Regions from separate parts of the Streptomyces sp. SGAir0957 genome, predicted to be linked through region 3. Evidence: riboswitches for the same ligand, from Rfam matches in the RefSeq annotation. Region 3 holds a riboswitch; each other region holds the start of a gene.
The links. A riboswitch is a leader RNA that binds a small molecule or an ion and turns the genes downstream of it on or off. The one in region 3 is predicted to bind cyclic di-AMP.

Region 1 (5,893 bases), 2.1 Mb from region 3:
GCCGGGAGGCGGTGCGGCGACGGGACCCGGGTCCTCGTCGATCGCCGCTCCCCGGTGTGTGAGAATGGTCTAGACAACCTTGGAACATCTGAAGGGCAGCATCACATGGCTGAGCGCCGCGTCAACGTCGGCTGGGCCGAGGGCCTCCACGCCCGCCCCGCCTCCATCTTCGTCCGCTCGGCCACCGCGGCCGGCGTCCCCGTGACGATCGCCAAGGCCGACGGCAACCCCGTCAACGCCGCCTCCATGCTCGCGGTGCTCGGCCTGGGCGCCCAGGGCGGCGAGGAGATCGTCCTCGCTTCCGACGCCGAGGGTGCGGACGCCGCGCTCGACCGTCTGGCGAAGCTGGTCTCCGAGGGCCTCGACGAGCTGCCCGAGACTGTCTGATCCGTTTCTCACGGCGAAGCCGCGCGTTTCCCTTCGGGGCGCGCGGCTTCACTGTTTCCTGATTAGCGTCAATTCAATCCCGCGAATGCCACGGAATTCCCCAACGCTTTGTATACGGGCTTTCTGTTAATTCCGGAGACCCGCCGTGTTTACGGCATGTTGCGAAGTCCTCACCGGGCCGCCCGCGCGCGGGACGCGCAGCCTGTGGGCGGAGGCGACGCGCTCGGCATGGCGGGCGGTCAGCGTGCGGGCCCGCTCGGCGTCACCCCGCGCCACGGCGTCGACGATGGCACCGTGCTCGGCCCACGACTCGGCCGGCCGGTCCGGGGCCTCCACGGCGTACATCCAGGCGATCTTGTGCCGGAGCTGGGTGAGCAGGGCGATCAGGCCGGGGCTGCCGGAGGCCTGCGCCAAGGTCTCGTGGAACCAGCCGTCCAGGGAGCGCAGATCCTCGTTCCGGTCCGCCCTGGAGCGCTCCTGACCCAGCCTGACCAGGCCGCGCAGGACTTTCAGATGGGCCTCGGTGCGGCGCTGCGCCGCCCGCGCCGCACCCAGCGGTTCGAGCAGCAGCCGGACCTCAAGGAGGTCGGCGGCCTCCTGCCCGGTGGGTTCGGCCACGCACGCGCCCGCGTGCCTGCGCGTGACGACGAACCCCTCGGCCTCCAGCGTGCGCAGCGCCTCGCGCACGGGCACGCGCGAGACACCGTAGCGGCGTGCGAGCAGCTCCTCAGTGAGCCTGCTGCCGCGCGGGTAGACACCCGCGACGATGTCATCGCGAATCGCGGTGCATACCGAGTGCGCGGGAATCCGCATGATTCGACCTCCGCTTTTGATCCCCGCGCAACGCGGTCGACCGACGCCCGTGCGGGCGCGCTCCCTGCAACTTCGTCCCGACTCTATTCCACGGTTCTCGAATTTCCGACGGGGGACCGGAATTCATGGATATTTTTTGGCCAGGTCAGGAAGTCCGCCGGACGGTGCGATCGCACGCGAAAGCCCCGGCTCGGTGAGCCGGGGCTTGCTGAGCGGAGGCGTGCGCCGGACGCGTAGGCGCATGCCGGACGCGAAAGCGTGTGTCAGACGCGGAAGCGTGTGTCAGACGTTGACGCCGTGCGAGCGCAGGTACGCGACGGGGTCCATGTCGGAGCCGTACTCGGGCGACGTGCGGGCCTCGAAGTGCAGGTGCGGGCCCGTGACGTTGCCGGTGGCGCCGGAGAGGGCTATCTGCTGGCCGGGGGTGACCGACTGACCGACGGAGACGCCGATGGACGACAGGTGACCGTACTGGGTGTACGTACCGTCGTTCATCTTGATCACGATGTTGTTGCCGTAGGCACCGCCCCAGCCCGCCTCGACGACGGTTCCCGCGCCGACGGCGTGCACGGACGTGCCGCTCGCCGCGTGGAAGTCGATGCCGGTGTGGCTGCCGGAGGACCACAGGCCGCTGCTGGCCTGGTAGCCGGTGGAGACGTACGAGCCGGAGATCGGGGCGACGAAGCTGTTGAGGAGGCGCTTGCGCTCGGCCTCGCGGGCGGCGCGCTCCTTGGCCTCGCGCTCCTTGGCGGCCTTCGCCTCGGCCTGGCGCTTGGCCTCCTCGGCCCTCTTCTTGGCCTCGGCCTCGGCCTTCGCCTTGGCCTTCGCCTTGGCGGCCGCCTCGTCGGCGGCCTTCTTCTGAGCGGTGGCCTGCGCGTCGATCTGGGCGGCCATGGAGTCGCCGATGGCGATCGCCTGGGTGAGGCCGTTCTGCTCGGGCGCCGCGGGGGCGGCGAGTGCGGGGGCGGCGAGGCCGCCGACGACACCGGTCGTGGTGAGCGCGGCGACGCCCGCGACCTGCGCGGTGGTGCGCGTGAGACGGCTCGGACGACGGTGCTTCCCGGTGGCACGGGTGAACGCCATGCGGTGGCTGATCCTTTCCTTCCCTCTCGCCTACCGGGTTAGCTGACGGGTTCGGAGCAGGAAGGTCTCCTACGGGCCCTCTCCCCTGCCTCACGGCCGGAAGAGCGCCCGATTCACCCCAGGGACTGCGGTGGGTCCCCGGCTCCCCTGGCTCGCGCCGTGGGGGACTCGGCGATGACTGTCCGGTGTCGCGGGCGCGACGCATGACGGGCGGACAGCCGCACCGACGCTAAGCGGCACCTCATTTGTTCGACAAACGGAACCCGGGTTTTGTAGCGCACACCACAGGCCAGACAGGCAACCTCCATACCAAAACGGGCATATGCCGGGGTTCATGCCGAACGCACACCAAGAAGCCCCGGCGGCCGTGAGGGCTGCCGGGGCTCCTTCCGTGAGCGAAGAGGTCGTGAGGGGGTCAGCCCGCGACGACGGTCACCTCGCCGATACCGAGCGTCTGGACGGGCTCCGCAATGTGCGCGGCGTCGCCCACGAGGATCGTCACCAAACGGTCCGCCGGGAAGGCGCTCACGACGGCCGCGGTGGCCTCCACGGTGCCCGTCTCGGCGAGCCGGCGGTACAGCTGCGCCTGGAAGTCGTCCTGGAGGTGCTGCTCGACCTGGTCGGCGAGGGTGCCCGCGACGGCCGCGGCCGTCTCGTACTTGAGTGGCGCCACGCCCACCAGGTTCTGCACGGCCGTGTCCCGCTCGGCGTCCGTCAGCCCCTCGGCGGCCAGGGTCCGCAGCACCTTCCACAGGTCGTTCAGGGCCGGACCCGTGTTCGGGGTGTCGACGGAGCCGCTGATGGCGAGCATGGCGGCGCCCGTACCGTCCGGCGCGGAGAGCAGCACCTGGGAGAAGGCCCGCACACCGTAGGTGTAGCCCTTCTCCTCGCGCAGGACGCGGTCCAGACGGGAGGTGAGCGTGCCGCCCAGGCAGTACGTGCCGAGAACCTGCGCGGCCCACACGCGGTCGTGCCGGTCGGGGCCGATCCGGCCGATGAGCAGCTGTGTCTGCACCGCGCCCGGACGGTCGACGATGATGACGCGGCCGGTGTCGTCGGCGGTGACCGCCGGGACCGGGCGGGGCTCCGCGGTGTTCCCGGTCCAGGCGCCGAGCGTGTCCTCGAGGAGGGCGTCGAGGTCGACGTCGGCCAGGTCGCCCACGACGACGACCGTGCCGGTGGCGGGGCGTACGTGCTTCTCGTAGAAGGCCCGTACGGCGGCCGCGTCGATGGCGGCGACGGTCTCCTCGGTGCCCTGGCGCGGGCGCGACACGCGCGCGTCGGCCGGGAAGAGCTGCTTGGAGAGCTCCTTGGCGGCGCGCCGGGCCGGGTTGGCGCTCTCGTGCGGGATCTCGTCCAGCCGGTTGCGCACCAGGCGCTCGATCTCGCTGTCCGCGAAGGCGGGCGCACGCAGGGCGTCGGCGAGCAGCGCGAGGCCCCTGGAGAGGCGCGAGACGGGCACCTCGAGGGAGACCCGGACGCCGGGGTGGTCGGCGTGGGCGTCCAACGTGGCGCCGCACCGTTCCAGTTCGGCCGCGAACTCCTCGGCGGAGTGCTTGTCGGTGCCCTCGGTGAAGGCGCGCGCCATGATCGTGGCGACGCCGTCGAGGCCCGCGGGCTCGGCGTCGAGCGGCGCGTCGAGGTTGATCTCGACGGCGACGAGCTGCTGCCCGGGGCGGTGACAGCGCAGCACGGTCAGGCCGTTGGCCAGCTCGCCACGCTCGGGGGCGGGGAACGCCCAGGGCTTGGCGGTGCCCGCCTGGGGCTGGGGGTGGAAGTCCATGGTCGCGAGCTGCTCGGTCACGCGCCCGCCTCCTCGTCGCTCGGGTCGCTCTCGTCATCGGTGTCGGCGGGGGCCGTCGGCTCGTACACGAGGACCGAACGGTTGTCGGGGCGCAGGCGGGCCTTGGCGACCTCCTGGACCTCCTCCGCGGTCACGGACAGGACGCGGCCGACGGCGGTGAGGGCGAGCTGCGGGTCGCCGAAGAGGACGGCGAAGCGGCACAGTTCGTCGGCGCGGCCCGCCACGGTGCCGAGCCGGTCCAGCCACTCGCGCTCCAGCTGGGCCTGCGCGCGCTCCATCTCCTCGGGCGTGGGGCCCTCCGCGGCGAACCGGGCGAGCTCCTCGTCGACGGCGGCCTCGATGACCGGCACCTCGACATCGCCGGAGGTCTTCACGTCCAGCCAGCCCATGGACGGCGCGCCGGCCAGCCGGAGGAGGCCGAACCCGGCCGCCACGGCGGTCCGGTCGCGGCGCACCAGGCGGTTGAAGAGCCGGGACGACTCGCCGCCGCCGAGGACGGTCAGGGCGAGGTCGGCGGCGTCGCTCGCGCGCGTGCCGTCCTCGGGCAGCCGGTAGGCCGCCATGAGGGCGCGCGCCGGGACCTCCTCCTCGACGACCTGGCGGCGCTGCTCGCCGAGCACGTCGGGCAGGGAGCCGTCGCGCGGGGCGGGCTTGCCGTCGTGTCCCGCGATCGAGCCGAAGTACTTCTCGACCCAGGCGAGCGTCTGCTCGGGGTCGATGTCGCCGACCACGGAGAGCACCGCGTTGTTGGGCGCGTAGTAGGTGCGGAAGAAGGCCCGCGCGTCCTCGAGGGTGGCCGCGTCCAGGTCGGCCATGGAGCCGATGGGCGTGTGGTGGTACGGGTGGCCCTCGGGGTACATGAGGGCGGTCAGCTTCTCGAACGCGGTGCCATAGGGCACGTTGTCGTAGCGCTGGCGGCGCTCGTTCTTGACGACGTCGCGCTGGTTCTCCATGGACTCCTCGTCGAGGGCCGTCAGGAGCGAGCCCATGCGGTCGGCCTCCAGCCAGAGCGCGAGCTCCAGCTGGTGGGCGGGCATGGTCTCGAAGTAGTTCGTGCGCTCGAAGCTCGTGGTGCCGTTGAGCGAGCCGCCCGCGCCCTGGACGAGTTCGAAGTGACCGTTGCCGTGCACCTGCTTGGAGCCCTGGAACATCAGGTGCTCAAACAGGTGAGCGAGGCCCGTACGGCCCTTGACCTCGTGGCGCGAGCCGACGTCGTACCAGAGGCAGACCGCCGCGACCGGGGTCAGGTGATCCTCGGAGAGCACGACACGCAGGCCGTTGGCCAGCCGGTGCTCGGTCGCTGTCAGGCCGCCGGAGCCGGCCTCGGCGGTGGCCGTGTGACCCATGGGCATGTACGTCCCTTCGATCGCGGTGGGAACCGTGAACCTCGGAAATGCTGAGAAACTGATACCGCTGGTAACGCTGGTGACGCTGAGAAACACTGCGGACGCGGACCACTGTGTGAAGGCGAAACCGCTGCCGGTCCTGCCACTGTATGCAAGCCTGCAGCCACCTGGCGAAGTTCCCGCTCCGGGTACGCCGTAAGCGAGCACGGCGGCTTCGGCGCGGACCGTCGGCGACCCCGTTCGGACGGGTCGCGATCAGCGTTGTCAGTGGGGCGGTCCACAATGGTCCGCGACAGTTCCCGTACATGTTCCCGTAGATGTTGGTGAAGGAGCCGCAGCAGCGATGGCCCGCCGCAGCACGAAGACCCCGCCGCCCGACGATTTCGAGGAGAGGATCCTCGACATCGACGTGGTCGACGAAATGCAGGGCTCCTACCTGGAGTACGCGTACTCGGTCATC
Region 2 (5,893 bases), 2.9 Mb from region 3:
CTGGATCTTCAAGAAGGTCTACTCGTCCATGGACCGCGTCCTCGTCCACTCGGCGAGCTTCGGCGCCAACGCGCAGGCCATGGCCGCCGGGCTCGCCGTCCTCTCCGTCATGGAGGACGAGGAGACGGTCGCCCACGCGCGCGTGATGGGCGAACTGCTCGCCTCGCGCCTCACCGCGCTGATCGACCGGTACGAGCTGCTGAGCGACGTCCGCGGGCGCGGCCTCATGATCGGCATCGAGTTCGGGCGGCCCAAGTCGCTCAAGCTGCGCAGCCGCTGGGCCATGCTCCAGGCCGCCCGCAAGGGCCTGTTCGCGCAGATGGTCGTCGTGCCGCTGCTCCAGAAGCACCGCATCCTCACGCAGGTCTCCGGCGACCACCTGGAGGTCATCAAGCTGATCCCGCCGCTGGTGATCGACGAGGCCGACGTCGACCGCTTCGTCGAGGCGTTCACGGCCGTGATGGACGACGCGCACAGCGGCGGCGGGCTGATGTGGGACTTCGGCCGGACGCTGATCAAGCAGGCGGTCGCCAACCGGTGACCCTGCGGTTCGTCCTCGCGGTTTGTCTCTGAGGCAATAAATTTGCCTCTCGGGCAGGGCTCTGGCGTAATCAAGGATATGAGCCCTGCCCTGCCGGAGGAGGCTCCGGCCCCCGCCGAGCTGCCCGCCGTAGCGCCCCAGCTGCGCGCCCTGCGCCGCCGCGCCTCCCTCACCCTGGAGGCCGCCGCCCGCTCGGCCGGGCTCTCACCGGCCCATCTGTCCCGCCTGGAGACGGGGCAGCGTCAGCCATCACTGCCGATGCTGCTCGCGCTCGCCCGTATCTACGGTACGACGGTCTCCGAACTCCTCGGCGAGACCCCGGCCGACCGCGACGCCGTCGTCCGCGCCGACGCCATGGAGGCGACCGAGGCCGGCGGCTGGACCTACTTCCAGGCCGGCTCCCCGGGCCGCGGCATGCAGGCCCTGCGGGTCCACGTGCCCTACGGATCGCAGGGCGACATCGTCCGCGTCCACCCCGGCGAGGAGTGGCTCTACGCCCTCGAAGGCCGGATCCAGCTGCGCCTCGGCGACACGTCCTACCGGCTCGAACCCGGCGACAGCGCCCACTTCGACTCGCTCACCCCGCACCGGATCGCCGCCGCGGACCGGGGCGGGGCCGAGCTGCTCTTCGTCCACACCCTGTTGCAGAGCCCCACCGCCGCGCTGTGCCTCGGCCCGGCGGCCGGCCCGACCCGAGAGGTCTGACATGAGTGAGAACCGGAACATCGAGGACAAGCTGCCCCGCGGCATCTGGGTGCGGGTCCTCGTCTACGTCTTCGCCGGGCACGCCCTGGCCGCCTTCATCTACATGCTGTTCACGCTGGGCGCGAACCAGTAGGGGCCGCCGCCCGGTCCCGGAGACGGGCTCTCAGTCGAGGAGGCGCTCGCGCAGCCGGTCGCGGTCGGCCGCGGCGAACCCGAGCCCTTCCTCGAAGTAGCGGTCCGTGGTGCCCCAGGTCTCCTCGATGGTCTCGAACGCCGCGCGCAGATAGTCCGCGCGGGCGTCGAAGAGCGGGCTGAGCAGCTCCATGACCTCGGGGGAGTAGGTGTCGGCGGTGGTGCCGCTGCGCCGCACCTTGTAGCGGCGGTGCTTCGCGTTCGACTCCAGGTAGTCCGCCTCGATGGCGTCCCGCTCCACGCCGACGGCGAGCAGCGTCACCGCGATCGACAGGCCCGCCCGGTCCTTGCCCGCCGCGCAGTGCATGAGTGCGGGCACGCTGTCCTCGGCGAGCGCGTGCAGGACGCGGCTGTGCTCGGCGGTGCGCTCGGAGATGATCGCCCGGTACGACGTGATCATGCGGTTCGCCGCGCGGCCCTCGGAGAGGAGGGAGCGCAGCTGCTCTATGTCCCCGTCGCGCACCATCCGCCAGAACTCCGCGCCGTCCGCCGGGTCGGTCAGCGGCAGGTTCACATTGCGCACGCCGGGCAGTTCCACGTCGGCGCCGTCGAGGCGCTGGTCCGCGGCGTTGCGGAAGTCGAAGACCGTGTGCAGGCCGAGCCCGGCGAGGAACGCGGCGTCCTCGGCGGTGGCATGTGCGAGGTGGCCGCTGCGGTAGAGCACGCCCGGGCGTACGCGCCGCCCGTCCACGGTCGGAAGGCCGCCCACGTCACGGAAGTTGCGCACTCCGGTCAGCTCGGGCTCGGTGGACGGGGCGTGCTGCGTCACGGGGGCTCCTCCCGGGTCGGATCGCCCGCGTTGCTCGTGTCAGCGGGCGCGCGTCCGACGATACGACACGCCCTTCGCGGGGCCCCCTGGCCGGGAGGGTGAGCAGCCTCATAACCGTGACCGTCCGTGGCGATCACCCGGCTTTGCATTCTCCGGAATTCCCAAGCGGCGCAACGGCGGAAAAGGTCGGCCATTGACGCTGGGTGACACGCAAAGCCCCCGGACGATCAAGAAAGCGGGCCCTTCGGTGAATTCGCTGTTTGTCGCCGCCTTTGCCACTGCATTACGGTCACCATTCACTCCGGACGGAACGCCTAATCCTGCCGCCGCCCGGATTCCCGTACAACGACCCGTGACGGCAGGAGCGGGGGACCCACAGGCACAACGCCGCCAGGGATATCCCTCATGCGGCTAGGGGTGAAGTCGTGTCCCGCTACGGCGGGCGCGGCCGGGCAGCTCCAGCCCGAACCCGACAGCTCACCTCGTAGGCGACGGAGAGGAAAACGGCATGCCCGCTCAGGGAAAGCACCGTCGCTCGAAGACCCAGCGCATCACCCGCGCCGCCGCCGTCGTCTCGGCCGGCGGGGCCGCGCTCGCCCTGCCGCTGATCGGCGCCACCGGCGCCCACGCGGCGTCCGGCGACACCACCGCGCAGACCTACACGGTCAAGTCCGGTGACACGCTCTCGAAGATCGCCGCCGCGCAGAAGGTCGACGGCGGCTGGAAGAAGCTCTACGAGGCGAACAAGAAGGTCGTCGGCTCGGACGCGAACCGCATCAAGCCCGGCATGAAGCTCACGCTGGACGGCGCCGGGCAGAAGGCCTCCACCACCGCCGCCACGAGCACGACCGCCAACAGCTCCGGCTGGGTCAAGCCCGTCGACGGCTCCACCGGCACGGCCTACCACGCCTCCGGCTCGATGTGGTCCAGCGGCTACCACACCGGCACCGACTTCGTCGTGCCCACCGGCACCGCCATCAAGGCCGTCGGCCCGGGCACCGTCGTCTCCGCCGGCTGGGACGGCGCGTACGGCAACGAGGTCGTCATCCAGCACGCCGACGGCCGATACTCGCAGTACGCCCACATGTCGTCCCTCGGCGTCTCCGCCGGCCAGAGCGTGACCGGCGGCCAGCAGATCGGCCTGTCCGGCTCGACCGGCAACGTCACCGGGCCGCACCTGCACTTCGAGATCCGTACGTCCCCGAACTACGGCTCCGACGTGGACCCGCTGGCGTACCTGCGCGGGCACGGCGTCGGCATCTGACACCCCCTGCGAGACCGCTCACATCCGGCGCCCGGGTTATTCCCCGGGCGCCGAGTGTGTTTTCTCACCCCTCGTCAACCCCTGGTTACGATCGCGTAGGTCACATCCGAAGGTGAAAGATGTGTGGTCGTGGCAAACGAATCGAGAGCACTCAGCGGCGGAACGGTCAGCGCGACGATCAGCGGAACGGTCGGCGCGACGATCGGCGGAACGATTCGGTCCTTCGCGGCCGTGGGGGACAGCTTCACCGAGGGCGTCGGTGACCCCGGCCCCGACGGGAGCTTCGTCGGCTGGGCGGACCGGCTCGCCGTCCTCCTCGACGACCGCGTCCCCGAGGACACCTTCCAGTACGCGAACCTCGCCGTGCGCGGCAAACTCCTCGACCAGATCGTCGCGGACCAGATCCCGAAGGCCGTCGAGCTCGCCCCCGACCTCGTCACCCTCGTCGCGGGCGGCAACGACATCATCCGGCCGGGCACCGACCCCGACGACGTCGCCGAGCGGTTCGAGAAGGCCGTGGTCCGGCTGTCCGAGGCCGCCGGGACCGTCATGGTCGCCACCGGCTTCGACACCCGTGACGTGGCCGTCCTCAAGCACCTGCGCGGCAAGATCGCCACGTACAACATGCACGTGCGCGCCATCGCCGACCGCCACGGCTGCCCCGTCCTCGACCTGTGGTCCCTGAAGTCCGTCCAGGACCGCAGGGCCTGGGACGAGGACCGCCTCCACCTCTCCGCCGAGGGCCACACCCGCGTCGCCCTGCGCGCCGCCCAGGCGCTCGGCCTCGACGTGCCCGCCGACCCGGAGCAGGCGTGGCCGCTGCTCCCGCCGCGCGGCACGTTCGCGGTGCGGCGCGACGACATCCACTGGGCGCGCGAGTTCCTCGTGCCGTGGATCGGGCGCAGGCTGCGCGGGGAGTCCTCCGGGGACCGGGTGACGGCCAAGGGCTTCGTGGACCCGCACCTCATCAAGGCGCATCTGGAGTCCGCCTCCTGACCTCCGTGCCCTCGGCACATAATGGAACGACCCTGATCGATCAACGGGAGGCGCTGTGCCACGTTCCCTGACTCCCGGGCTGCGCTCGCTGCAGCCCGCAAGCTTCGGCGCCGAGGCCACGGGAGCGCGCCTGGCGCGGATCCGCAGGTCGCCGAATTTCGCCGACGGGCAGTTCCAGAACCCGGAGGGCACACGGACCCGGCCCGACGGTTCGATGCTCGACTTCGCGAAGGTCTACTTCCAGAAGGAGGAGCGGGCCAGGCGCGCCCCGACGGGCACCGTCCCCGTCCACGCCACCACCCTCGCCGACCTGGCGAAGCCCTCCGCGAGCGGCCTGCGCGTGACCTGGATGGGCCACTCCAGCGTCCTGGTGGAGATCGACGGCGTACGGGTGCTCTTCGACCCGGTGTGGGGCGAGCGCTGCTCCCCGTTCCCCTTCGCCGGGCCCAAGCGGCTGCACCCGGCGCCGCTGCCCCTCCAGGCGCTCGGCCCGGTCGACGCGGTCGTCATCTCGCACGACCACTACGACCACCTCGACATGCCCTCCATCAAGGCGCTCGCGGGGACGGACACCGTCTTCGCCGTGCCGCTCGGCGTCGGCGCGCACCTGGAGCACTGGGGTGTCCCGGCGGACCGGCTGCGCGAGCTGGACTGGCACGAGTCGACGCAGGTCGGCGACGTGACCCTGACGGCCACGCCCGCCCGCCACTTCTGCGGCCGCGGCCTGCGCAACCCGCAGCACACCCTGTGGGCCTCCTGGGTCGCGGCCGGGCCGGAGCACCAGGTCTTCCACAGCGGTGACACCGGCTACTTCCAGGGCTTCAAGGACATCGGCGCGGCCCACGGCCCGTTCGACGTGACGATGATCCAGGTCGGCGCCTACGCGGAGTTCTGGCCCGACATCCACATGACCCCCGAGGAGGGCCTGCGCGCCCACCTCGACCTCCAGGGTGGGCGGCCGCACGGCGTGCTCATGCCGATCCACTGGGGCACGTTCAACCTGGCGCCGCACGCGTGGGCCGAGCCCGGCGAGTGGTCCATGGACGTCGCCGAGGACGCCGGGCAGGCGCTCGCCACCCCGCGGCCGGGCGAACCGTTCGAGCCCGGCGGGACGCTGCCGACCGACGCGTGGTGGCGCGGCGTGTCCGAGCCCGTCGCCCGGCACTGGAGCCGCGCGGCGGCGAAGCCGAAGGAGGACGGTCCGGCCCCCGCCGAACTGGACCTCGCGGGCGACCGCTGACCAACCCCCTCGTTGAACGCCCCGGCCGTCCCTGACGGCCGGGGCGTTGTCCTTCCCGTCCCCGTCGGCATATTCGTTCTGCCGTGCGAACGCTCATACCAGAGCGGGACCTCGGCCGCCGGAGTTTGGCAACTGCCCACCGCACGTGTGGCGTTGCCGACTACCGTGAGTGCTCGCCGCGCGACG
Region 3 (5,893 bases):
CCCCGGTGCCGGAAGGCACCGGGGTCGGCTGGGAGACACACCGCGTAATACGCGCGTCAGTCGTTGGCGCAGGGGTTGCCGAAAGCGGGGTTCAGCAGACCGATGACGTCGACGGTGTTGCCGCAGATGTTGACCGGGATGTGGATGGGGGCCTGCACGTTGTTGCCCGAGAGCACACCCGGGGAGTTCACGGCCGCACCCTGCGCACCGGCGTCGGCGAACGCCGGGGACGCGATACCGAAGGCCATCACGGCACCGGCCGCGATCGTGACGCTCTTCTTGAGAGACATGCTTTTCTCCTTTTTACCGAGGAAAATTCTTGGGACTCCGCAGATCAAACGAGCCGGCACCGGCTGAGGAAACTGTGCCGACCGGGCGACGAAGCGGAACGGCGCCCGGTAAAAAGGCCCGGACCGCCCGCGGTCGAACGACGCGGTCGGTCCGGGCCGGGTGCGCAGCGGATCAGCTGTTCTGCGTACCGTTGGAGGAGAGGACCGGGATGTCGTCCAGGATGTGCGACAGCGGCTCGTCGCCCTTCGCCTGCGTCGAGTTCTCGACACACTGCTGGTTCTGCGGGGCGGACAGGATCGGGATGTCCTGGATGCCGACGTTGACCAGACCCACGATGTTCTGGATGTTCGCCTTGACCGGCAGGCCGACACAGGGCTTGTTCAGCGAACCCTGGACCAGGCTGAGCTGCGGGCTCATGTCGCCGTCGGTCGAGGAGTTGCCGAATGCCTGCTGGGCGCCGTTACCGCTGGCCGAGGTGGTGCCGTTGTCGTCGCCGTTCGCGAGCGCCGAGGGCGCGGCCGCGACGGAGATGCCGACTACGGACACGGCGACTGCGGCTGCAGCCATTGCCTTCTTGAGCATTATTTCTGTTCCTTTTCTGACAGGCACCGGTTACTGCGAAAGGAACAACTCCCCGGGAACGCGATGGTTCCGCAGGTTCACCCGTTGTGCCGAGAGTCTGATTATCCGCACGGTGCGTCGCCCCCCGTCCGAGTGAATTCGGGCAACCAAACCGGGTCGCGTGTAGTTGATACGGATGCTCTCGGAAACAACTGAAGGGGAATCTCTCATGATGAAGAAGGTTGTGGCGGCTGCCGCCGTCACCGCGTCTCTCGTCGGCATCTCCGCGGCGGCGGCACCCCAGGCGCTGGCGAACGGGGACGACAGCCCGACGACCTCGTTCAGCGGCAACAACGCGTCGCAGGCGTTCGGCAATTCGGCCACGTACGGCAACATGAGCCCGCAGATGGCGCTCATCCAGGGTTCCCTGAACAAGCCCTGCATCGGTCTGCCCGCCAAGGCGAACATCCAGAACATCGTGGGCCTCGTCAACGTCGGCATCCAGGACATCCCGATCCTGTCCGCCCCGCAGAACCAGCAGTGTGTCGAGAACTCGACGCAGGCGAAGGGCGACGAGCCGCTGTCGCACATCCTGGACGACATCCCGGTCCTCTCCTCCAACGGTACGCAGAACAGCTGATCCGTACGCCGTACGCGTTGGGCCGCCGGAATCGGCGGCCCAACTTTGTTTTACCGCGCGGCCGACTAACCCGAATGGGTCAGGCTTCGCAACCGTAGTAATTCTGACCAGTTGTCTAACCGTGACTCCGTCAACGGAGTTCGGTCATGAAGGGAATTCACATGAAGAAGCTGTGGGCAGCCGCGACGATCGCCGCCTCCATCGCCGGCCTGTCGGCGGTGGCCGCTCCCCAGGCTCTGGCCAGCGGTGACGACAGCGGCACCAACTCCGCCAGCGGCAACGGGGCTCAGGACGCGTTCGGCAACTCCTCCGCCGACGGTGACCAGAGCCCGCAGCTCACCCTGGTCCAGGGCACGCTGAACAAGCTCTGCGTCGGTCTGCCGGTCAAGGCGAACGTCCAGAACATCGTGGGTCTGGTCAACGTCGGCGTCCAGGACATCCCGATCCTGTCGGCCCCGCAGAACCAGCAGTGCGCGGAGAACGCCACGCAGGCCAAGGAGGACGAGCCGCTGTCGCACGTCCTCGACGACATCTCGGCGCTCTCGGCCAACGGCTCGGGCAACAGCTGACACACCAGAGGGGCAGCTGCCGAGTGCAGCTGCCCCTCTCGTATGTCCGGATGCTCCTTGGGGAGCCGCTACGCCCCGAGCAGGCCGGTGACCGGCGCCACCAGGTCCGTCAGCTGGTGCAGCTCGCTCAGCTTGTTCAGCTGGTTGAGGCCCTGGAGCTGCTCGGCGGTGCGGGGCACCTCGTCGCGGTGCGCGGCCGGGATGGCCATGGTGGTGACCGCGTCCAGGGTGGCGGTCGGGGAGATCATGTTGCCCGCCGCGTTGGGCGTGGTGTCGGCCTGCGCCGCCGGGGCCACGATCGCGGTGGCGCCGACAGCGAGCAGGACAGCGGTGAGGGCTCGTCGAGTTGAGGTCATGTCCTCTTAACGCCACTCGGGAGGCGCCGGACACGGGCGCGATTGGCATTCGTCGTCCCTGATGGCGTAGTGTTGGGTTCACCGACGCGGGGTGGAGCAGCTCGGTAGCTCGCTGGGCTCATAACCCAGAGGTCGCAGGTTCAAATCCTGTCCCCGCTACTGAAGGCCGAGGCCGGAATCTTCCGAGATTCCGGCCTCGTTCCGTTTCCCGGCCCGTGCCCGCCCTGACCCGTACGGAGCAGTACCGCTCGCCCCCCGGCCCCCTCCCCGGGAACCCTTTGGTGAGACGCCGGACAGCGGGCGCGGACGGCAGGAGACGAGTGGTGGGGCAGCGAGGAGGGCGGCACAGGTATCCGGCGGACGCCCCCGGCACGCCCGTCTTCCTGCGGATCCTGCCCCTGCTGCTGATCATCGGCGGCGCGGTCTACGAGTACTGCACGCCGTCCGGGTTCGCCGGCTCGCCCCTCTTCAGCGCGGCGCCGCTGGTCGCCGCGCCGTTCTTCTCGCTGGGCAGCACGGTCGCGGCCGGGGTCGCCTCGATCGGCGCCATCGTCGCCGTCCACCTCAGATACGCGTCGTTCCACAGCGGCGTGTGGACCGAGATGGCGACCGTCGCCACCGTGTGCGTCCTGGCCTGCTTCCTGAACCGGATCAAGCACCGCAGCGACGAGGAGCTGGCGTCCGCGCGGCAGATCGCGGCGGCGGCCCAGTTCGCGGTGCTGCCGCGCCCGGCCGGGCGGATCGGGGGCCTCGCGATCGCGGCGCGGTACGAGGCGGCGCAGGCCGACGCGTTCATCGGCGGCGATCTGTACGCCGTGCAGGACACCCCGCACGGCGTGCGGATAGTCGTGGGCGACGTACGCGGCAAGGGCATGGGCGCGGTCGCCGCCGTCGCCGTCGTCATCGGGGCGTTCCGGGAGGCCGCCGAGCAGGAGGACAGCCTGGAGGCGGTCGCCCAGCGCCTGGAGCGGGCGCTGGCCCGGGAGGGGTCGCGGCGGCGCGGCATCGACGACTTCGAGGGGTTCACCACCGCCGTGCTCGCCGAGATCCCGCACGGCGGCGACCTGCTGCGCATCCTCAACCGCGGCCACCCAGAGCCGGTCGTGCTGCACGGCGACGGCACGGTCCGGGTGGTCAGCCCCGCCGAGGCGGCGCTCCCGCTCGGCCTCGGCGAGCTGGGCTCCTGGCCGGACCGGGCGACCGAGGCGGAGTTCCCGCCCGCGGCGACGCTGCTGCTCTACACGGACGGGCTCTCCGAGGCGCGCGACGCGAAGGGCGTCTTCTACGACCCGGCGGCGAGGCTCGCCGGGCGCGTCTTCCCCGGCCCCGACGAGCTTCTCGCGACGCTCGCCGAGGAGGTGCGGCTGCACACCGGGGGAGGGGCCAGCGACGACATGGCGCTGCTCGCCGTCCGCCGTCCTTGATCGACATAACCGGTGGTGACCGAACGGCGTCGCTCCGCATAACAATTGACACTCCATCAGAAATTGTGAGGTTTAACGGGGCAGGAACGGCTTGGAATTACCGTCCGCTGTCTATTAACGTTCGATAACGCAGCACGGTCGTCCCAGCCGTCACCAGCGACGGCTCCGTGCGCACGCGCCTAATCCCGCAAGGGAGCCGGGGAACCACCAACTTGGGGTGAATCAGGCATCGTTCCGACGCTTTCCAGGCGCCGGGACCGTGCTCGTAGGAGACCTTCCTGCTCCGAACCCGTCAGCTAACCCGGTAGGCGAGAAGGAAGGAAAGGAGAGCGCCCCCGTGGCGTCCAACCGTCCTGCCCCCGAACTCTCCGGGTACCCCGCCCCGCCGGCCGACGGCGACTACGCCGGCGCCCCGCGCACGAGCTTCGAGGAGTGGAACCCCACCGAGGAGTCCGTCCGCCCCGTCCGCGGCAAGCACCGCGTGGCCCGCCAGCGCGGCGGCCTCGCGCGCAGCTCCACGGTCCTCGGCGTCGGCGTGATCGCCGCCGTCGGCGCGGGCGGCATCGCCACCGCGCAGGGCGGCAAGCCCGCCGTCCAGATATCCATGCCCGACCTCTCGGCGGTCAAGGACTCCCTGCCGGACGCCTCGTCGCTGCCCGGCGTCAGCGCGCTCATGGCCGACGACTCCGCGCCCGCCACCGCCGAGGCCGCCCCGCTCACCGCGATGAGCGGCGGGCAGTCGGACGCCGGTGAGGCGCTGCGCGCCCGCATCATGCAGCAGGCCGAGACGCAGCAGGACGCCGCCGACGCCAAGGCGCAGGCCGCCGCCGAGGAGGCCGCCGCGACGAAGGCCGCCGAGGAAGCCGCCGCGAAGCGGGAGAAGGCCGAGGCCAAGGCCGCCGCCGAGAAGAAGAGGGCGGCGGAGGAGGCCAAGAAGAAGGCCGAGGCCGAGCGCCTCGCCAAGCTGGCCAAGAGCTACAAGCTCCCCGTCGCCTCCTACACGCTCACCGGCACCTTCGGACAGCCCGGATCGCTCTGGTCCTCCGGCTACCACACGGGCCTGGACTTCGCCGCCCCGACCGGGACGCCGATCTACGCCATCCACGGCGGCACCATCACCGAGGCCGGCTGGGCGGGCGCGTACGGCTACCGCACGGTCCTCACCCTCGACGACGGCACCGAGCTGTGGTTCTGCCACCAGTCGTCGCTCAATGTCAGCGTCGGCCAGAAGGTCTCCACCGGGGACGTCATCGGCCGCGTCGGCGCCACCGGCAATGTCACCGGCGACCACCTCCACCTGGAGGTCCACCCCGGCGGGGACGCGACCGGCATCGACCCGGCGGCGTGGCTGCGCGGCAAGGGCTTGGCACTCTGATGGCCACGTGACGGAACACTCGCTTCCGCGGGGGCGTTGAATGAAGGCATGACTTCTTCCTCCCCCCTGCGCAAGCTCGGCTCCTCCGACCTGGAGATCTTCCCCCTCGCCCTCGGCGGCAACGTGTTCGGCTGGACCGCCGACGAGGCCACGTCCTTCGACGTGCTCGACGCCTACACCGCCGGCGGCGGCAACTTCATCGACACCGCCGACTCGTACTCGGCCTGGATCGAGGGCAACCACGGCGGTGAGTCGGAGACGATCATCGGCAAGTGGCTCAAGGCGCGCGGCAACCGCGACGACGTCGTCGTCGCCACCAAGGTCGGCAGGCACCCCGACTTCATGGGCCTGCGCGGCAGCAACATCAAGGCCGCCGCCGACGCCTCCCTCGGCCGCCTCGGCACCGACTACATCGACCTGTACTACACGCACTTCGACGACGAGACCGTCCCCGTCGAGGAGATCATCGGCGCGCTCGACGAGCTGGTGAAGGCCGGCAAGGTGCGCGACATCGCCGTCTCCAACATCTCGACCGACCGCCTCCAGGAGTCCCTCGACTTCTCCGACCGCGAGGGCGTCGCCCGCTACGTCGCCATCCAGCCGCACTACAACCTCGTCTCCCGCGACACCTACGAGGGCCGCCGCCAGGACATCGCCTCCCGCGCGGGGCTCGCCGC
Region 4 (5,893 bases), 850 kb from region 3:
GGTCCTCGATGGAGACCAGCGGGTACGCGTCGACGAGCTCCGCGTAGTACTCGGTCATCTCGGCGGCCGAGCGCTGCTTGCCCTCGAACTCGTAGACGCCGTCCTTGTAGAACTCGGAGGCGGCGACGTCGAGCGCGAGCGCGACCTGCTGGCCGGGGACGTAACCGGCCTCCTTGATCGCTTCGAGGATGAGGTCGAGCGCGGCGCGGTTCGACTCCAGGTTCGGGGCGAAGCCGCCCTCGTCGCCCAGGCCGGTGGAGAGGCCCTTGGTCTTCAGCACCTTCTTCAGGGTGTGGTAGACCTCGGTGCCCCAGCGCAGCGCCTCGGAGAAGGACTCCGCGCCGATCGGGGCGATCATGAACTCCTGGATGTCGACGTTGGAGTCGGCGTGCGACCCGCCGTTCAGGATGTTCATCATCGGGACGGGCAGCAGGTGCGCGTTCGGGCCGCCCAGGTAGCGGAAGAGCGGCAGGTCGCTGGCCTCGGACGCGGCGTGCGCGACGGCGAGGGAGACGCCCAGGATGGCGTTGGCGCCGAGCGAGCCCTTGTTGTCGGTGGCGTCCAGGTCGAACATCGCCTGGTCGATCAGGCGCTGCTCGGTCGCGTCGTAGCCGACGAGCTCCGGGCCGATCTGCTCGATGACGGCGAGGACGGCCTTCTCGACGCCCTTGCCCTGGTAACGGTTGGGGTCACCGTCGCGGAGTTCGATGGCCTCGAAGGCACCGGTGGAGGCGCCCGACGGGACAGCAGCACGACCCGTGCTGCCGTCGTCGAGGCCGACCTCGACCTCGACCGTGGGGTTGCCTCGGGAGTCCAGGATTTCCCGGGCTACGACGACGTCGATGGACGGCACGAGCATCTCCTTCTGGGATGTGACACAACAGCGCGGGCGGCTGGCCCGCACCCCTGAGCGTAACGGGCTCCGGGGCATCGGCCAGCCGACCGCCCGGGTTGTGGACAACGCCGACAGCGAAATGTTTCTTAACGGAACAAAGACGGCGACCCCCGTTCCGCACACGTGCAGCGGAACGGGGGTCGCCGGAGCGAGCGGCCCTGGACCCGGCGTCCGCCGATGCCGGGTCGTCGTGCTCTGAGGGCTCCTGGGGGCTCTGCGGCGCCCCGGGGGTCCTACTTGAGGTGCAGCTGCTGACCCGGGTAGATCAGGTCGGCGTCGGCGACGATGTCCTTGTTGAGCTTGAACACCTTCTGCCAGTTGGTGCCGTGCGCCTCGGCGATCTTGCTGAGCGTGTCGCCGGTCACGACCTTGTACTCGCCGTCGCCCTTCTCGACCTTCTTGCCGGTCGGGGTGGTGACGGTGTCCTTCTTGGTCTCCTGCTGCGGCTGAGCCTGCTGCTGCGGCTGCTGACGCTGCTGCGAGCGGGTCGTCGTCGAGGAGTCGGAGCGCTCCTGCTGCTGCGGCTGGGCCTGCTGCTGCGAGGAGGAGTCCGACGAGGACTCGGCCGGAGCGGAGTTGCTGGTGTCGGCGCCGGACAGGCCCACACCGCAGCTCGGCCAGGCACCCTTGCCCTGCGAGGCGAGAACCTTCTCGGCGACCGATATCTGCTGCGCCTTGGACGCCTGGTCGGCGGAGGACGCGTAGGCGGTGCCGCCGTACGCGGCCCACGTCGAGGACGAGAACTGGAGGCCGCCGTAGTAGCCGTTGCCGGTGTTGATCGACCAGTTGCCGCCGGACTCGCAGGAGGCGACCTGGTCCCACTCGGAGGTGGAGGCGGCGGAGGCGCCCGTGGCACCCATCAGCGGAACGGCGACGGCGGCACCGGCGACACCGGCGAGCGTGGCGACACGGACGGCCTTGGACGGGCGGCGGTGCTTGCCCTTGCTGGAAAGCAGCATGGAGGAATCCCCTCACCGACGCCTACGAGGTGAGCTGTCGGGTGCGGACCAGTGAGTGTCCGGCCGCGCAACCTAGTGCGCGGGCTTAACCCCAAGCCGGCGGACCGGCACTTACCTTGGGTCCCCCGCTCCTGCCTACGGCGCTTACGCGTCGACTGTTCCCGTACGGACGTTGGCAGGATTCGGCGTGACGTCCGTCGGGGCCCGCTGTGGCGAGCGGTGACGACGTTAAGCAGTCGATCCGCCCGATTTCAAAGACGATCAGGGTGTTTGAGACTCATGTCTCACTCTCGCAAAAGCGGACATAGGCGCCTCAACCATCCCTGAAGTCCCGCTACTTTTCATCCGATTCGAGGCCAAGATTCAGACTCTGACCAGGAAGGATGAGGTCGGGGTCGGAACCGACCGTCTTCTTGTTGAGGTCATAGAGGGCATTCCACCCTCCGTCGACGTTCTGCGCGTCCGCGATGTCCCACAGACTGTCGCCGGAACGGACCGTGTACGCGCTCTCGGAGCGGACCTCCTCGCGAGAAGCGTGACGACCCTCACCCCCACGGGACACCGTGGCGTCGTCGGCGGCGGGGGCACCCCGGTGGCGACCGGCGGAGGACGCGTCCGCGTCGTCCGCGTCGTCCGCGTCGTCGGCGGAAGTGGCGTGCGACTGGCCCGACTTACCCGAATCGCCCCCTTCGGCGGCGCCGCTCGCCTCGCCGCCCGCCGTGTTACCGGGGGTATCGGTGGTGGTCCCGGCCGACGGGGTGTCAGACGCGGCGGGGGTGCCGGGCGTGTCGGCGTCCTTGGCGGAACCGGAGCTCTTGGAGGCGCCGGAGCCGTCGCTCTCGTCCGAGTTTTGGTGACTCTTCTCTCTCCCGGAGTCCGAGGCGTCCGAGGAGTTCGAGGCGTCCGCGGAGCTTGAGGCGCTGGGCGAGCCGGAGGAGTCGGAGGAACCGGAGGAACCCGCGGAGCCGGTCTTGTCCGGCGACTGGGCGAGACCGGACGGCCGCGGCGAGACGGTCGCCCCCGGGTCGACCTCGGCCGCGTCGTCGCCCTGCGTCAGACCGGCCACGATCGAGCAGCTGGGCCACACACCGGGCCCCTTCGCCTGAAGCGCCTTCTCGGCCACGGCTATCTGCTGCGAACGGCTGGCCTCGTCGGCGGTCGGGGCGTAGTCGAGGCCCCCGTACTGCTCCCACGTCTCCTGCGACAACTGCAGCCCGCCGTAGTAGCCGTTGCCCGCGTCGAGGCTCCACTGCCCGCCGGACTCGCACTCGGCGAGCTTGTCCCAGGTGGTGGTGGAGGCGGCGCTCGCGCTGGTCGCGGCGAGCAGCGGGATCGCGAGGGCGCTGCCGGTGACACCGGCGGCGACGACCAGAGCAGGGGCCTGACGAGGGCGACGGTGACGACCGTTCCCGGTGAGCATGCGGTTGCCTTTCGCGAGACTGATGCAGCACGCGACAGGAGTGGCGGGAGTGGTGCCGGTTGTGCCTGTGTCGCGATGACTGGTGAACGTAGCGGGACTCGAACGCTTGTCACAAGTCGATGCAGCGCAGATCACGTGAAAGTCACGAAGTTGAGAACCTGTCAGCTTTTCTCCGTGAGTGTTCCGTCGCGCTCAGGCGTGAACTCCACTGGCAGCGTGCGCAGTCCGCGCATGATGAGCCCGCCGCGCCAGCGCAGTTCGGCCGGCTCCTGGGCCAGTCGCAGGTCCGGAAGGCGCGTCAGAAGGGTGCCGAGGGCGGCCTGTCCCTCCAGGCGGGCCAGGGGCGCGCCGAGGCAGTAATGGATGCCGTGGCCGTAGCCGAGATGCTGGTTGTCGCGGCGGGAGAGGTCGAGCGTGTCGGGCTCCGCGAAGCGCGCCGGGTCGCGATCCGCCGCCGCGAGGACGACGAGGACCGGGTCGCCGGTGGCGACGGCCTGCCCTCCGATGGTCAGCGGCTCGGTCGCGAACCGCCAGGTCGCCAGCTCCACAGGTCCGTCGAAGCGGAGCAGCTCCTCCACGGCGGTGGCGAGCAGGGCGGTGTCGTTCTCGGCCAGGCCGCGCTGCAGCCGCTCGCGCTGCTCAGGGTGGGTGAGCAGGGCGTACAAGCCGTTGCCGATCAAGTTGACCGTGGTCTCGAAACCTGCGAACAGCAAAATGAAGGCCATGGCCGCGGCTTCGTTCTCGGTGAGGTGCTCGCCATGGTCGGAGGCGCGGATCAGGCCGGAGATGAGGTCGTCACCGGGGTCCTGGCGCTTGCGGTGGATCAGCTCGGCGAGGTAGCCGCGCATCTTCTTCACCGACCGGGCGACGCCGCCGCGCGGCCCTCCCCCGTGCCGGATCATCATGCCCGCCCAGTCCCGGAAGTCGTCCTGGTCCTCGCGCGGGACGCCGAGCAGGTCGCAGATGGCGTAGATGGGGAGCGGGAAGGCGAAGTCGTGGATCAGGTCCGCCTCGCCCTTCGCCGCGAAGCGGTCGATGAGGCCGTCCGTCAGCTGCTGCACCCGGGGGGCGAATTCGGCCACCGTACGCGGGGTGAACGCCTTGGAGACGAGGCGGCGCAGCCGGGTGTGGTCCGGCGGGTCGATGTTGAGCAGATGCGTCATCAGGTCGGCTTTGCGCTCGCCCGGGATGCCCGTCTTGCCCTTGGCGTGCGTGGGCTCGTCGTGGTGGGCCGGATTCTTGCTGAGCCGCTGGTCGGCAAGGGCCTGCCGGGCATCCGCGTACCGCGTGACCAGCCATGCCTCGACCCCGCTCGGCAGCGTCGTCCGGTGCACGGGCGCGTGCTCGCGCAGCCAGGCGTAGGCGGGGTACGGGTCGCTGGCGAACTCCCAGGTGAAGAGTTCGGGCATGTCGGCGGGGGCGGGGCTTTCGGTCACGCTTCGACGGTATCCGGAGCGGGCGGCGGAGCCGTACCGAAGGGGCCGTCGAGGGCCGTCGGGGGCCGTCGGGGGCCATTGAGGGGCCCCCTAAGAGGGCTATAGAGGGCTATCCCTCGTCGAGGTCCCGGTCGGCGCTCTGCTCGACGTCCTGGTCGACGTCCTGGTCGACGTCCTGGTCGACGTCCTCGTCGAGGCCCTCCGCCACCCGGACCGCCGCCCGGTACGCCCTGGCCGCCGCCCGTAGCGCCGTCTCCGGGTCCGCCCCCTCCGCCTCCGCGCGCAGGGCCAGGGCGAGGAGTTCGTAGCCGATGCCCGCGCCGGTGGGGACCGGGACGTCCAGGCCCGCCGTGCGGACGCGGGAGCCCAGTTTCGCGGCCAGGGCGAGGCCCGGCTGGCCGACCGGGACGCCGTCGGTGACCGAGGCGCGGCGCTTGGCCTCGCCCTTCTTGCGGAGCCAGATCTCCCTGACCTCCTCCGGCGTGGACGCGGTCTCGTCGCCGAAGACGTGGGGGTGGCGGTGGATGAGCTTGGTGACGATGCCGCCGGCGACGTCGTCCACGGAGAACGGCTCCTCGGGGTCCTCCTCCGCGATCCGGGCGTGGAAGACGACCTGGAGGAGTACGTCGCCCAGTTCCTCCCGCAGCTCGGTGCGGTCGTTCGTCTCGATCGCCTCGACCAGCTCGTACGCCTCCTCGATCGCGTACTTCGCCAGCTCCTCGTGGGTGCGCAGGGACGACCAGGGGCACTCGCGGCGGATGCGGTCCATGACCTGGACGAGGTCGAGGAGGCGGGCGCCGGGGAGGTCGTAGGAGCCGGGGAGGAGTTCCAGGGACGGCATCCGCTCGCGGCCGGAGCCCGCCAGGGCCGCGAGGCCGTCCGTGAGGCGGCGGTCGCCCTCGGCGGTGGTGAGGACGACCACCGTGCGGTCGCCGTCGGCGCAGCGGTCGACGAGGTCACGGGCCGACAGGGGCGCCGTCGCGAGCGTGACCTCGACGCCCGCCTCCTTCAGGTACGGCAGCTGCGGGTGCGCGGCGTCGGCGCACAGCACCGCGTCGGCACCGCGCAGCACCTCCCACGCCGGCCAGGAAAGCAGCCCTGGGGCGACGCGGTGGCTGCTGGTGAGCAGGACGACGCGGCCCGCAGCGTCGCCGCCGGTCCCGCTGGTGGAGGCGTGCATCTC

Region 1: it holds a riboswitch for cyclic di-AMP, as region 3 does, so the genes downstream of both, C1N81_RS15780 (M23 family metallopeptidase) here and C1N81_RS25200 (M23 family metallopeptidase) in region 3, are expected to answer to the same signal.
Region 2: it holds a riboswitch for cyclic di-AMP, as region 3 does, so the genes downstream of both, C1N81_RS12715 (M23 family metallopeptidase) here and C1N81_RS25200 (M23 family metallopeptidase) in region 3, are expected to answer to the same signal.
Region 4: it holds a riboswitch for cyclic di-AMP, as region 3 does, so the genes downstream of both, C1N81_RS21415 (transglycosylase family protein) here and C1N81_RS25200 (M23 family metallopeptidase) in region 3, are expected to answer to the same signal.

The regions. Positions count from the first base shown of each region.
Region 1 covers NZ_CP027293.1:2,420,448-2,426,340, forward strand. Annotated here, with positions in the region: gene C1N81_RS15770 (HPr family phosphocarrier protein) at 106-387, shown strand; gene C1N81_RS15775 (GntR family transcriptional regulator) at 514-1,200, opposite strand; gene C1N81_RS15780 (M23 family metallopeptidase) at 1,483-2,283, opposite strand; cyclic di-AMP (ydaO/yuaA leader) riboswitch at 2,296-2,467, opposite strand; gene C1N81_RS15785 (M16 family metallopeptidase) at 2,699-4,066, opposite strand; gene C1N81_RS15790 (M16 family metallopeptidase) at 4,084-5,439, opposite strand; gene C1N81_RS15795 (DNA gyrase/topoisomerase IV subunit A) at 5,777-5,893, shown strand, end outside.
Region 2 covers NZ_CP027293.1:1,679,313-1,685,205, reverse strand. Annotated here, with positions in the region: gene C1N81_RS12735 (aspartate aminotransferase family protein) at 1-541, shown strand, start outside; gene C1N81_RS12730 (helix-turn-helix domain-containing protein) at 620-1,246, shown strand; gene C1N81_RS12725 (DUF6126 family protein) at 1,248-1,379, shown strand; gene C1N81_RS12720 (tyrosine-protein phosphatase) at 1,410-2,207, opposite strand; cyclic di-AMP (ydaO/yuaA leader) riboswitch at 2,509-2,711, shown strand; gene C1N81_RS12715 (M23 family metallopeptidase) at 2,716-3,471, shown strand; gene C1N81_RS12710 (SGNH/GDSL hydrolase family protein) at 3,649-4,467, shown strand; gene C1N81_RS12705 (MBL fold metallo-hydrolase) at 4,523-5,707, shown strand.
Region 3 covers NZ_CP027293.1:4,532,777-4,538,669, forward strand. Annotated here, with positions in the region: gene C1N81_RS25165 (chaplin) at 57-290, opposite strand; gene C1N81_RS25170 (rodlin) at 463-873, opposite strand; gene C1N81_RS25175 (rodlin) at 1,082-1,492, shown strand; gene C1N81_RS25180 (rodlin) at 1,654-2,061, shown strand; gene C1N81_RS25185 (hypothetical protein) at 2,130-2,417, opposite strand; tRNA gene C1N81_RS25190 (tRNA-Met) at 2,503-2,576, shown strand; gene C1N81_RS25195 (PP2C family protein-serine/threonine phosphatase) at 2,741-3,841, shown strand; cyclic di-AMP (ydaO/yuaA leader) riboswitch at 4,008-4,167, shown strand; gene C1N81_RS25200 (M23 family metallopeptidase) at 4,179-5,216, shown strand; gene C1N81_RS25205 (aldo/keto reductase) at 5,265-5,893, shown strand, end outside.
Region 4 covers NZ_CP027293.1:3,684,655-3,690,547, forward strand. Annotated here, with positions in the region: gene eno (phosphopyruvate hydratase) at 1-853, opposite strand, end outside; gene C1N81_RS21415 (transglycosylase family protein) at 1,129-1,854, opposite strand; cyclic di-AMP (ydaO/yuaA leader) riboswitch at 1,859-2,007, opposite strand; gene C1N81_RS21420 (transglycosylase family protein) at 2,189-3,274, opposite strand; gene C1N81_RS21425 (cytochrome P450 family protein) at 3,436-4,683, opposite strand; gene C1N81_RS21430 (nucleoside triphosphate pyrophosphohydrolase) at 4,820-5,890, opposite strand.